DNA from 2 places in the Sinorhizobium garamanticum genome. Region 2 is predicted to be linked to the other one. Evidence: predicted binding sites of a transcription regulator. Region 2 holds the regulator's gene; the other holds the start of a gene.
What was found. The regulator PhoB, encoded in region 2, activates phosphate uptake and scavenging genes when phosphate is short. The targets are predictions, from matches to a motif close to TGTCATNNANCTGTCAT.
Positions count from the first base shown of each region.

Region 1: the regulator PhoB is predicted to act here: its motif matches at 3,179-3,195, upstream of ugpB (sn-glycerol-3-phosphate ABC transporter substrate-binding protein UgpB).

Region 1 is NZ_CP120373.1:922,358-928,176, forward strand. It holds gene ugpE (sn-glycerol-3-phosphate ABC transporter permease UgpE) at 1-829, opposite strand, end outside; gene ugpA (sn-glycerol-3-phosphate ABC transporter permease UgpA) at 840-1,724, opposite strand; gene ugpB (sn-glycerol-3-phosphate ABC transporter substrate-binding protein UgpB) at 1,808-3,124, opposite strand; gene PZN02_RS04440 (YraN family protein) at 3,233-3,601, opposite strand; gene rsmI (16S rRNA (cytidine(1402)-2'-O)-methyltransferase) at 3,591-4,505, opposite strand; gene dnaN (DNA polymerase III subunit beta) at 4,775-5,819, shown strand, end outside.
Region 2 is NZ_CP120373.1:728,648-734,466, reverse strand. It holds gene pstA (phosphate ABC transporter permease PstA) at 1-1,251, shown strand, start outside; gene pstB (phosphate ABC transporter ATP-binding protein PstB) at 1,264-2,079, shown strand; gene phoU (phosphate signaling complex protein PhoU) at 2,147-2,860, shown strand; gene phoB (phosphate regulon transcriptional regulator PhoB) at 2,982-3,665, shown strand; gene PZN02_RS03520 (GcrA family cell cycle regulator) at 3,740-4,258, opposite strand; gene PZN02_RS03515 (aspartate aminotransferase family protein) at 4,675-5,819, shown strand, end outside.

The DNA.
Region 1 (5,819 bases), 190 kb from region 2:
GGCCCCGGATGAAGAGGCGCTGCATGAGGATGACGACGAGAACGGGCGGCAGCATCGCCAGGATGGCGCCGGCCATGACCAGGTGCCATTGAACCTCGCCGTCCTGGACGGCGACCATGCGCTTCAGCCCCATCATCAGCGTGTAGTAGCCAGGATCGGTAGTAACCAGCAGCGGCCAGAGATACTGGATCCAGCCGTAGATGAAGAGGATGACGCAGAGGGCGGCGATGTTGGTGCGGCTCAAGGGCAGCAGGATGTCGCGGAAAAACTTAAGCGGGCCCGACCCATCGACACGCGCGGCCTCCATGAGCTCGTCCGGCACCGTCATGAAGAATTGCCGGAAGAGAAAGGTGGCGGTCGCCGAGGCGATTAGCGGCACCGTGAGACCGGGATAGGAATTCAGCATGCCGAGGTCGGCCACCACCTTGTAGGTCGGAATGATGCGCACCTCGACCGGAAGCATCAGCGTGATGAAGATGATCCAGAAGGCAAGGAGGCGGAAGCGGAAGCGGAAATAAACGATGGCGAAGGCCGAGAGGATCGAGATCACGATCTTACCGAAGGTGATGATCAGCGCCATGCCGAGCGAATTCAGCGCCATTAGCATGTAGGACGGCAGGCCGTTGGCGGCCGAGCTGGCGCTCAACACCTGCGTATAGTTCTCGATGAAATGGCCGCCGGGCAGCAGCGGGATCATGCCGCCGACCAGCATTTCGCGCGTGTGGGTGGACGCGATGAAGGCGACATAGACAGGGAAGGCAACGAGCACGACACCGGCGACGAGCACCAGATGCGTCAGGAAGGTGAGAAACGGGCGGTTTTCGACCATCGCCATCGCCTCAATATTGCACGCGCCGCTCGACATAGCGGAACTGGATTACGGTGAGCACCACGACGATCAGCATTAGCAGCACCGACTGGGCCGAGGACGAGCCGAGGTTGAGACCGAGATATCCGTCGTTATAGACTTTATAGACGAGGATAGTGGTCGCCTGGGCCGGGCCGCCTGCCGTGGTGGCATCGACGATGGCGAACGTGTCGAACATCGTGTAGTTGACGTTGACGATGAAGAGAAAAAAGGTGGTGGGCGACAAGAGCGGCAGGACGATCGTGAAGAACCGCTTGACCGGGCCGGAGCCATCGATCGCCGCGGCCTCGATCAGCGAATGCGGCACGGATTGAAGACCGGCGAGGAAGAACAGGAAATTGTAGGAAACCTGCTTCCAGGCGGCGGCGATGACGATCAGGATCATCGCATGCGTGCCGTTCAGATTGTGGTCCCACCGGATGCCGAGCTGACCGAGGAAATAGGCAAGCACGCCGGTCGTCGAATTGAACAGGAACCACCAGAGCAAACCCGCGATCACCGGCGCCACGGCATAGGGCCAGACGAGAAGCGTCGTATAGACGCGTCCACTTCTCACAAGGCGATTGACCGCTACCGCAAGGGCGAGACCGAGGGCCATCGAGAGCGCGGTCACGGCGACGGCGAAGACCGCCGTGCGCCCGAGCGAGTCGAGATAGAGCGGATCCTTGAGAAGCCGGGCATAGTGCTGAAAGCCGACGAAGCTTGCCGACAGCCCGAACGGGTCCTCCCGCTCGAAGGACGATTTCACCGCCTGCCCCGCGGGCCAGATGAAGAACACGAGCGTGATGACGAGTTGAGGCGCCAGAAGCAGATAGGGCAGCACCCGGTTCGGAAAGATCGTGCGTTTCGTGTCCATCGTAGACTTTCGCTTCGGCCCGCCAGAAGGCGAAATGCGGGGAGCCGGCGATATCGCCGGCTCCCCGTCGGTAAGGTGCAACCTTAGTTAGCCGCTTCGAACTCGCGCAGCAGTTCGTTGCCGCGCTTGACGGCGGAATCGAGCGCGTCCTGAGCGGTCTTGGTGCCGGCGAGCAGCGCCTGGAATTCCTCGTCGAGGATGGCGCGTGCCTGGGTCAGATTGCCGAAGCGTACACCCTTCGAGTTTACCGAGGGCGTGCCGCGGGTGATCTGCTGGATCGCCACGTCGGAACCAGGGTTCTTCTCGTAGTAGCCCTGCTTCTGGCCGAGCTCGTAAACCGCATTGGTGATCGGCAGATAGCCGGTGGACTGATGCCAGTCGGCTTGGAGCTCAGGCTGCGACAGATAGGTGAAGAACTTCGCGACACCCTTGTAGACGTCGTCGTTCTGACCGTTCAGAACCCACAGCGTCGCACCGCCGATGATCGAGTTCTTCGGCTCCTTGGTTAGGTCATCGTAGTAGGGAAGCGGCGCGAAACCGGGCGTGAAGTCCTTGGCGTTTTTGATGACGCCGGCGCGACCGGCCGAGGAGTTCATCGTCATGGCGCATTCCTGCGCGTAGAACTTCGTGGCGGCATCGTCACCGCCGACCGGGCCGCCGTACTGGAACAGGCCTTCGTCTGCCCATTTCTTCAAGTTGCCCCAGTGCTTGACCTGGACCGGGCCGTTGAAGGTGAATTCCGTCCCTGTGCCGCCGAAGCCGTTTTCCAGAGTGCCGAAAGGCTGGTCGTGGATGGCGGAAAGGTTTTCCGTCTGGATCCAGGTGATCCACGCGCTGGTGAAGCCGCACTTCGCTGCGCCGGAGGTGACGATCTTGCGGGAGAAGTCCTCGACTTCGGCCCAGGTCTTCGGAGCGACTTCGGGATCGAGGCCGGCTTTCTTGAAGACGTCCTTGTTGTAATAAAGGATCGGCGTCGAGGAGTTGAACGGCATCGAGAGGATGTTGCCCTCGGTATCGGTGTAATAACCGACGACCGGTGCGATGAAGGACTTGGGATCGAAGGCTTCGCCCTGATCGGCCATCAGCTTGTAGACCGGATAGACCGCACCCTTGGCAGCCATCATCGTGCCGGTTCCGACTTCGAAGACCTGCACGATGGCCGGTTGCTCTCCGGCGCGGAAGGCGGCGATCGTCGCCGTCAGCGTCTCGGGATAGGTTCCTTTGTAGACCGGCTTCACAACATAGTCGGTCTGGCTTTCGTTGAACTTCGTGGCGATCGCCTCGAGCTTCTGCCCGAGCTCGGCGCCCATGGCATGCCACCATGTGATTTCAGTCGCCGCGAGCGACGAGGATGCCGAAAGCGCCAGCATGAAACCGGCAGTGATGAAGTTCCTGATCATGGTCGATTGCCCTCTCCACCTTCGTTAGGAATGGCAGTGGACTAGTAACCTTCGATGACAGTGAGGTAACGCTTTTGTGTCGACAAGATTACAATTTTGCCCGTTTGGTCAAAATGCATCCGGCAGATGCCGCGGCCAGCGCCAGGGGGTTACGGCGACAATATCGTAGCGGACGGAGAGACGGTGAAAATCCGCCTGGCGCGACAGCCAGATATCGCTCGCAGCCCTGATCCGCCGCTGCGCCGTGTCGGAGACGGCGAAGACCGCCTCGTCGAAGCCGCGGCGAGCCTTCACTTCGACGCAGGCGACGAGATCGCCGCGACGGGCGATGATGTCGATCTCGCCGAGCTTGGTGCGGTAACGCATCGCCACGATGCGATAGCCTTTGAGCATCAGGCAGAGCGCCGCGCGGTATTCGGCGACGTGACCGCGCTTCAAGGCGTTCAGCTTGCGACTGTCCGGCTGATCAACCTTCATCGCGTTCCTTGCGAGCGAGAAGCCGGTCGTAGAGTTCCTTGCGGGGCAGTCCGGTCCGCCGGGCGGCTTCCGTTGCGGCCTTGCCCATCGGCATGTCTTGTGAAAGCGCGCTCAAGAGAGCGTCCACATCCGCTTCCTTTGGAACCGGCTTCGCGTCCGGCGGACCGACGACCAGAACGATTTCGCCCTTTGCGTTCGCGCCGTCGGCGTAGAAGGCGCTGAGCTCGCCGAGCGTGCCACGGCGGAATTCCTCGAACGCCTTCGTCAGCTCGCGGCAGACGGCCGCTTTCCTCTCCGTACCAAGAACATCCGCGGCGGCGACGAGCGTTGCCGCGATCCGATGCGGTGACTCGAAGAAGAGCAGCGTCGCCGGCACCGCGGCAAGCTCGCCGAGCCGGTCGCGCCTCGCCTTGTCCTTTACCGGCAAAAAGCCCGCAAAAAGGAAAGCATCGCTCGGAAGGCCCGAGCCGACGAGGGCCGCAAGGGGAGCCGATGCCCCCGGGATCGGCACGACCCGATGGCCGGCCTCAATCGCCTGCTGCGCCAGGCGATAGCCGGGATCGGAGACGAGCGGCGTGCCGGCATCGGAGACAAGCGCCACCGATTTGCCCTCGCCGAGCGCCGCCAGCAGCCGCGGACCGGCCTCCTCGGCATTGTGCTCGTGATAGGAAAAGGGACGATTGACGATGCCGTAGCGATCAAGCAGCACGCGGGTGACACGCGTGTCCTCGCAGGCGAGAACGTCGGCACCGGCAAGCGTCTCGAGGGCTCTGAGGGTAATGTCGGAGAGATTGCCGATCGGCGTCGCAACGAAATAGAGCGCCGGCTCCAGCGGACGCGCCGGTATGCTCGCATTGTGCAGCCGGTAGCTGCGCTGTTTCTCCCTGTCCGCCGCTTCGGCCATTTCGTGTTTTCCAATTGCTTATCTTCCCGCCCGCCATGCCCGTCGTGCTGGCTTCGGCCTTTATGGGCGAGCTGATGGCTTGAGGCAAGGACGGGTCGCGGCGGCACCCTTGTGCAATTGGGGAAACTCCCGGCGAAACCCCTTGCTTTTGCGGCTCTCTTTCTGCCATTTTGCCCGTCCACATCCTTCCGGCCGATCGGCCGGGACACTCGCAGTTGACGCCGCGGCGGGTTCGCCCGCCGGGCAATGGTTGAAAGCGGTAGCATCCCATGCGCATTACTCTCGAGCGGTCCAATCTCCTGAAATCGCTGAACCATGTTCACCGCGTGGTCGAACGGCGAAACACGATCCCGATCCTCTCGAACGTGCTGCTGCGCTCCGACGGAGCGAGCCTCGAAATGAAGGCAACCGATCTCGATCTCGAGATCACCGAGGCGACGCCGGCGCAGGTAGAACAGGCGGGCGCCACCACCGTTCCGGCACACCTCCTCTACGATATTGTCCGTAAGCTCCCCGACGGGGCCGAAGTGCTGCTTGCGACCAATGCCGAAGGCACGGCGATGACGGTGGCCTCCGGCCGCTCGAAGTTTTCGCTGCAGTGCCTGCCGCAATCGGATTTCCCCGACCTGACGGCCGGAAGCTTCTCGCATTCCTTCCGGCTGAAGGCGACGGACCTCAAGATGCTGATCGACCGGACGCAGTTCGCGATCTCGACGGAGGAGACCCGGTATTACCTCAACGGCATTTTCATGCACACAGTCGAGGACAAGGGACAGCTGAAACTGCGCGCGGTTGCGACCGACGGCCATCGCCTTGCCCGCGCCGACGTCGAGGCTCCGGCGGGTTCGGAAGGCATGCCGGGCATCATCATTCCGCGCAAGACCGTCAGCGAGTTGCAGAAGCTGCTCGACAACCCCGACATCGTCGTGACGGTCGAAGTCTCGGACGCCAAGATCCGCTTGACGATCGGTTCGATCATCATGACCTCGAAACTGATCGATGGCACCTTCCCCGACTACCAGCGGGTGATCCCGGCCAACAACGAGAAGGAACTGCGCGTCGATTGCCAGTCCTTTGCCCAGGCTGTCGATCGCGTCTCGACCATTTCGTCCGAGCGCGGCCGCGCGGTGAAGCTTGCGCTCACGGACGGACAGATGACGCTGACGGTCAACAATCCGGATTCAGGCAGTGCTACGGAAGAACTGCCGGTCGGCTACGAAAGCGATCCTCTGGAAATCGGCTTCAACGCCAAATACCTGCTCGACATCACCGCCCAGCTCACCGGCAACGACGCGGTCTTCATGCTCGCCGATC
Region 2 (5,819 bases):
TGGCACTCCGACGAGATGAAAGCCCGACGGAGGGCCAGGTACGCCTCCGACCGACGGCTGCAGATCTATGGCATCATCGCAATTACGTTCGCGCTGGGCTTCCTCGCAATTCTCGTCGGCTCGCTTACCTTCACGGGCTACACGGCCTTCACGCAGACCGTCGCGACCATCGAAATCGATCTGTCGACGGCAAAAGTGGATCCGGCGAACATTGGCGAGGCCGACTGGCGCGGCATCGTCCGTGGCGCATTGCGGGCACAGGTGCCTGAGATGCGCAGAAGCGATGAACGCAAGTTCTTCGAAATGTTCACCTCGTCGGCACCATTCCTCGTACGCGATGCCGTCGTTGACGACCCCGGCCGGTTGACCGGCAAGAGCAGCTTCACCATTCCGATGGCCGATCCCGTCGATCAGTTGGCCAAGGGCGCGATCAGCCGCGACATCCCGGAGAACCAACGCCGCATCAATGACAAGCAGATTGGCATGTACGATCAGTTGGTCGCCAATGGCGTGATCTCGAAGCCGTTCAACTGGGGTCTATTCTTCAATGCCGACAGCCGCTTCCCGGAGCTTGCGGGTCTGGCGGGTGCGATCTCTGGCTCGTTCTGGTCGCTGCTGGTGTGCTTCGTGATCAGCTTCCCGATCGGGATCGCCGCTGCGATCTATCTCGAAGAGTTCGCGCCGAAGAACAGGTTCACCGACCTCATTGAGGTGAACATCAACAACCTGGCCGCCGTGCCCTCCGTGGTGTTCGGTCTGCTCGGCCTTGCGGTTTTCCTCGGATGGCTAGGCTTGCCCCGCTCCGCTCCGCTCGTCGGTGGCTTCGTTCTCGCGTTGATGACGCTGCCGACGCTTATCATCGTGACCCGCGTATCACTGAAGTCGGTACCGTCCTCGATCCGCGAGGCCGCGCTCGGCGTGGGGGCGTCGAAGCACGAGGCGATCTTCCACCACATCCTGCCGCTTGCGATGCCGACCGTCATGACCGGCAGCATCATCTCGCTGGCAAGAGCGCTCGGCGAAACCGCGCCGCTGCTGCTGATCGGCATGAACGCCTTCATCACCAGCCCGCCCGAGGGCGTCTTCGCTGCATCTACCGCACTACCGACACAGATCTACATCTGGGCCGATAGCCCCGAACGCGGCTTCGTGTCCCGAACCTCCGCTGCAATCCTGGTTCTTCTGGCATTCCTCGTGCTGATGAACGGGATCGCGATATTTCTCAGGCAGCGCTTCGAGCGCCGCTGGTAGGGAGAAACAGAGATGAATATTATGTCCGAAGCAGCAGTTGAAAAGGCGCTGGATCAGAAGATGAGCGATGCAAACTTCAAGATGGTCGGAAAGGACGTATCCGTCTACTACGGCGAGAAGCGCGCTCTCTTCGACGTGAACCTGAATGTTCGCAAGAATACCGTGACGGCGCTGATCGGTCCCTCGGGCTGCGGCAAGTCGACTTTCCTGCGCACGCTCAACCGCATGAACGACACCATCGAAGGCTGCCGCGTAACCGGCAAGATCACGCTCGACCAGTCGGACATCTACGATCCGAGCGTGGACGTGGTCGAACTCAGGGCTCGCGTCGGCATGGTGTTCCAGAAGCCGAACCCGTTCCCGAAATCGATCTACGAGAACATCGCCTACGGCCCGCGCATCCATGGTCTGTCGCGTAACAAGTCCGACCTGGATCAGATCGTCGAGAACAGCCTGGTGAAGGCTGGCTTGTGGAACGAAGTCAAGGATCGGCTGCTAGAGCCGGGCACCGGCCTCTCCGGCGGTCAGCAGCAGCGCCTCTGCATCGCGCGTGCCGTTGCGGTCAGCCCCGAAGTGATCCTGATGGACGAGCCCTGCTCGGCGCTCGATCCGATCGCCACCGCGAAGGTCGAGGAGCTCATTCACGAGCTGCGCGCGAATTTCACGATCGTCATCGTGACCCATTCGATGCAGCAGGCCGCGCGCGTTTCGCAACGCACCGCCATGTTCCACCTCGGCAATCTCGTCGAGGAGAACGACACCGACAAGATGTTCACCAATCCGGATGATCAGCGCACGCAGGACTACATTATGGGTCGGTTCGGCTAAAGCGGTTTCCAACCCTTACGATTGATGAAGGTCCATGCAGAACAGCGCGCGCCTTGAGGAAACGAAAATGACTCATGCACATATAACCTCAGCCTTCGACGAGGAGTTGAAATATCTCGCGCGCCGGATCTCCGAGATGGGCGGGCTTGCCGAGCAGATGGTTGCGGACTCTGTCCGGGCGCTGGTGAACTCGGATCTGGCCCTGGCGCAGAAGGTGATTTCCGACGACGCGATCCTCGACGACGCCGAGCGTCAGATCGGCGAGAAGGCGATCGTCACCATCGCCAAGCGTCAGCCAATGGCGTCGGATCTCCGCGAGATCATGGGGTCGATCCGGATCGCCGCCGATTTGGAGCGCGTCGGCGACCTCGGCAAGAATACCGCCAAACGCGTGATCGCGGTCGCCGGATCCGGCATTCCGCGCAAGCTTGCGCGCGGCTTGGAGCATCTGGCGGAGTTGGCCTTGGTTCAGCTCAAGGAAGTGCTCGACGTCTATGCCTCCCGTTCGCCGGAAAAGGCGAACAGCATCCGCGAGCGCGATGAAGAGATCGACGCGATCTACACGTCGCTTTTCCGCGAACTGCTGACCTATATGATGGAAGATCCGCGCAACATCACGCCGTGCACGCATCTTCTCTTCTGCGCCAAGAACATCGAGCGTATCGGCGACCATGCGACCAACATCGCCGAAACGATCTATTACATGGCGACGGGTGCTCAGCCGCAAGGCGAACGGCCGAAGGACGACACGACGTCGACCCTAGGGTCGGTGACGGACTAGTCCCGCCCGACGTCCGCATGCCTTTGCGCATGCGTTGATCTTATCCCGGCCGTGATTGTCGCGGCCCATACTGTGTCGCGGTTGCATGATGGCGTCCGCGCGTGGGAAGGAGCATGACCGAATGTTGCCGAAGATAGCTGTTGTCGAGGACGAGGAGGCGCTGAGCGTCCTCCTGCGCTACAATCTCGAGGCCGAAGGTTTCGACGTCGATACGATATTGCGTGGAGACGAGGCCGAGATTCGCCTTCAGGAGCGGTTGCCGGATCTCCTGATCCTCGACTGGATGCTGCCCGGAGTGTCCGGCATCGAACTTTGCCGCCGGCTACGGCAGAGGCCGGAAACGGAGCGCCTGCCGATCATCATGCTGACCGCGCGCGGCGAGGAAAGCGAGCGGGTTCGTGGCCTCGCCACCGGCGCCGACGACTATGTCGTCAAGCCGTTCTCGACACCGGAACTGATGGCGAGGGTGAAGGCAATGCTCAGGCGTGCCAAGCCCGAGGTGCTTTCGACGCTGTTGCGCTGCGGCGACATCGAGCTCGATCGCGAGACGCACCGTGTCCACAGGCGCAGCCGCGAAGTCCGGCTCGGACCGACGGAGTTCCGGCTCCTGGAGTTCCTTATGTCCTCGCCAGGGCGCGTCTTCTCCCGTTCACAGCTTCTCGACGGCGTGTGGGGACATGACATCTACGTCGACGAGCGCACCGTGGATGTGCATGTCGGCCGTCTGCGCAAGGCGCTGAACTTCTCGAACATGCCCGATGTCATACGCACCGTGCGCGGCGCCGGCTATTCGCTTGAAAGCTGATAGAGTCTGCGTTTCATAGGCATCAAAAAAAGGGGCGGCACCGCCCCTTTTTCCGTAGCGTTCATGCAAGCGGATCAGCGCATGCGCCGGCGCTCGCCGGAAGGCTGATAGGCGAGCCGCGTGTGATAGCTGCAATAGGGCGAAGCTTCCGGCGACTCGTTGCCGCAGAAATGGAATTCTTCCTTCAAGGGGTCGCCGATCGGCCACTTGCAGGTGCGTTCCGTCAGCTCCGTCAGGCCGAGGCGGCGCGACATCGGAACGACGACGTTCGGTGCGAGTTCGAGGTTCTGCTCCGCGACGAGATCGACTTCGATCTCTTCCTTGAGCACGGTGGCGCCAGCGGTGCGGGTGACGGTGCGGGTTGTGACGCGCGAGGCATAATTCGGCGCGCGGGGCGCAGAGGTTGTGCGCTTCGGGCGGGCGGCATTGGTCGTGCCGCCGGCCTTGGCCCGCCCCGGCAGGCTCAGCCGGTGAACCTTGCCGATGACGGCGTTACGGCTGACACCACCCAATTGTGCCGCGATCTGGCTGGCGCTCAGGCCTTCGGACCACAGCTTCTTCAGTTTCTCCACCCGCTCGTCAGTCCAGTTCATTTCTGCACTCTCCGTTCTCGGCGTTGGATGGCAGAATCCATCACCAAGCTCCGGAAAAACTCCGGAGCTGCAACGCGATAACTCTTTTGGTGACTAGGTCCGCCGCATGCGTCTAGTAATTGAATATTAACCTACTGGCAGGGTGACTCCGTGGCAAGAGTCGCGGGATTCGCGCCGAATCGATTTTGGGGTTTTCCCCAACTTGCTGGCTGGCCGTTGCATTTTTGCAAGCCCCCGCCGGATGTTTTTTCGCACGTCGGAATCCGTGCGCCCGAGCTCGCTGCAAGCCTTGGTTTTGTTGACATTGCAGTGCGAAATGGGAATAGTGCCTGCGCCGCCGAAAGGCGGCATTTTTGATTTTTATCGGACACGATCGCCCGATATCGATGCCACCAGGACGGAAGGAGAAGTTCGCCATGGCCGCAACAACGCCGCTCTACGACACCTATATGCGTGCGCCGTTGCGTTTCGAGCGAGGCGAGGGCGTCTGGCTCATTGCCGAGGACGGCTCGCGCTATCTCGATTTTGCCGCCGGGGTTGCCGTGAACTCGCTTGGCCATGCCCATCCGCACCTCGTCGAGGCGCTGAAGGCGCAGGCGGACAAGGTCTGGCATCTTTCCAACCTCTATGAGATTCCGGGACAGGAAAGCCTGGCGCGCCGGCTGACGGCCGTGACCTTCGCGGATCGCGTGTTCTTTACGAATTCAGGCGCGGAAGCGCTTGAATGCGCCATCAAGACAGCGCGCCGCTATCATTTCGCCAGGGGGAATCCGGAAAAATTCCATATCATTACCTTCGAAGGCGCTTTCCATGGCCGCACGATCGCGACGATCGCGGCCGGTGGCCAGCAGAAGTACATCGAAGGGTTCGGACCAAAGGCACCGGGTTTTTACCAAGTTCCTTTCGGCGACATTGCGGCGGTCAAGGATGCGATCAACGATGAGACGGCGGCGATCCTGATCGAGCCGATCCAGGGGGAGGGCGGTATTCGCTCGGCCAGCAAGGAGTTTCTGCAGGAGTTGCGGGCGCTTTGCGACGAATTCGGCTTGCTGTTGATCCTCGACGAGGTTCAGTGCGGCATTGGCCGTACCGGCAAGCTCTTCGCCTATGAATGGTCCGGCATCCGGCCGGATATCATGGCGGTCGCCAAGGGCATCGGCGGCGGCTTTCCGCTGGGCGCTTGCCTTGCGACCGAAGAAGCGGCAGCCGGCATGGTCACGGGCACGCATGGCTCGACCTATGGCGGCAATCCACTGGCCATGGCGGTCGGAAACGCGGTCCTCGACGTTGTTCTCGCCGACGGATTCCTGGAGCAGGTGCGCGACGTCGCTCTTGTCTTCCGGCAGGGGCTCGCGTCGCTCAAGGATCGTTTCCCGAATGTGATCGAGGAAATCCGCGGCGACGGGCTGATGCTCGGCATCAAGGCGAAGGTGCCCTCCGCTGACCTGTTGAAAGCAATCCGCGCCGAGAAGCTGCTCGCAGTTCCCGCCGGCGAAAACGTGCTGCGTCTGCTGCCGCCGTTGATCACTACCGCCGCCGAGGCCCGAGAAGGGCTTGCGAG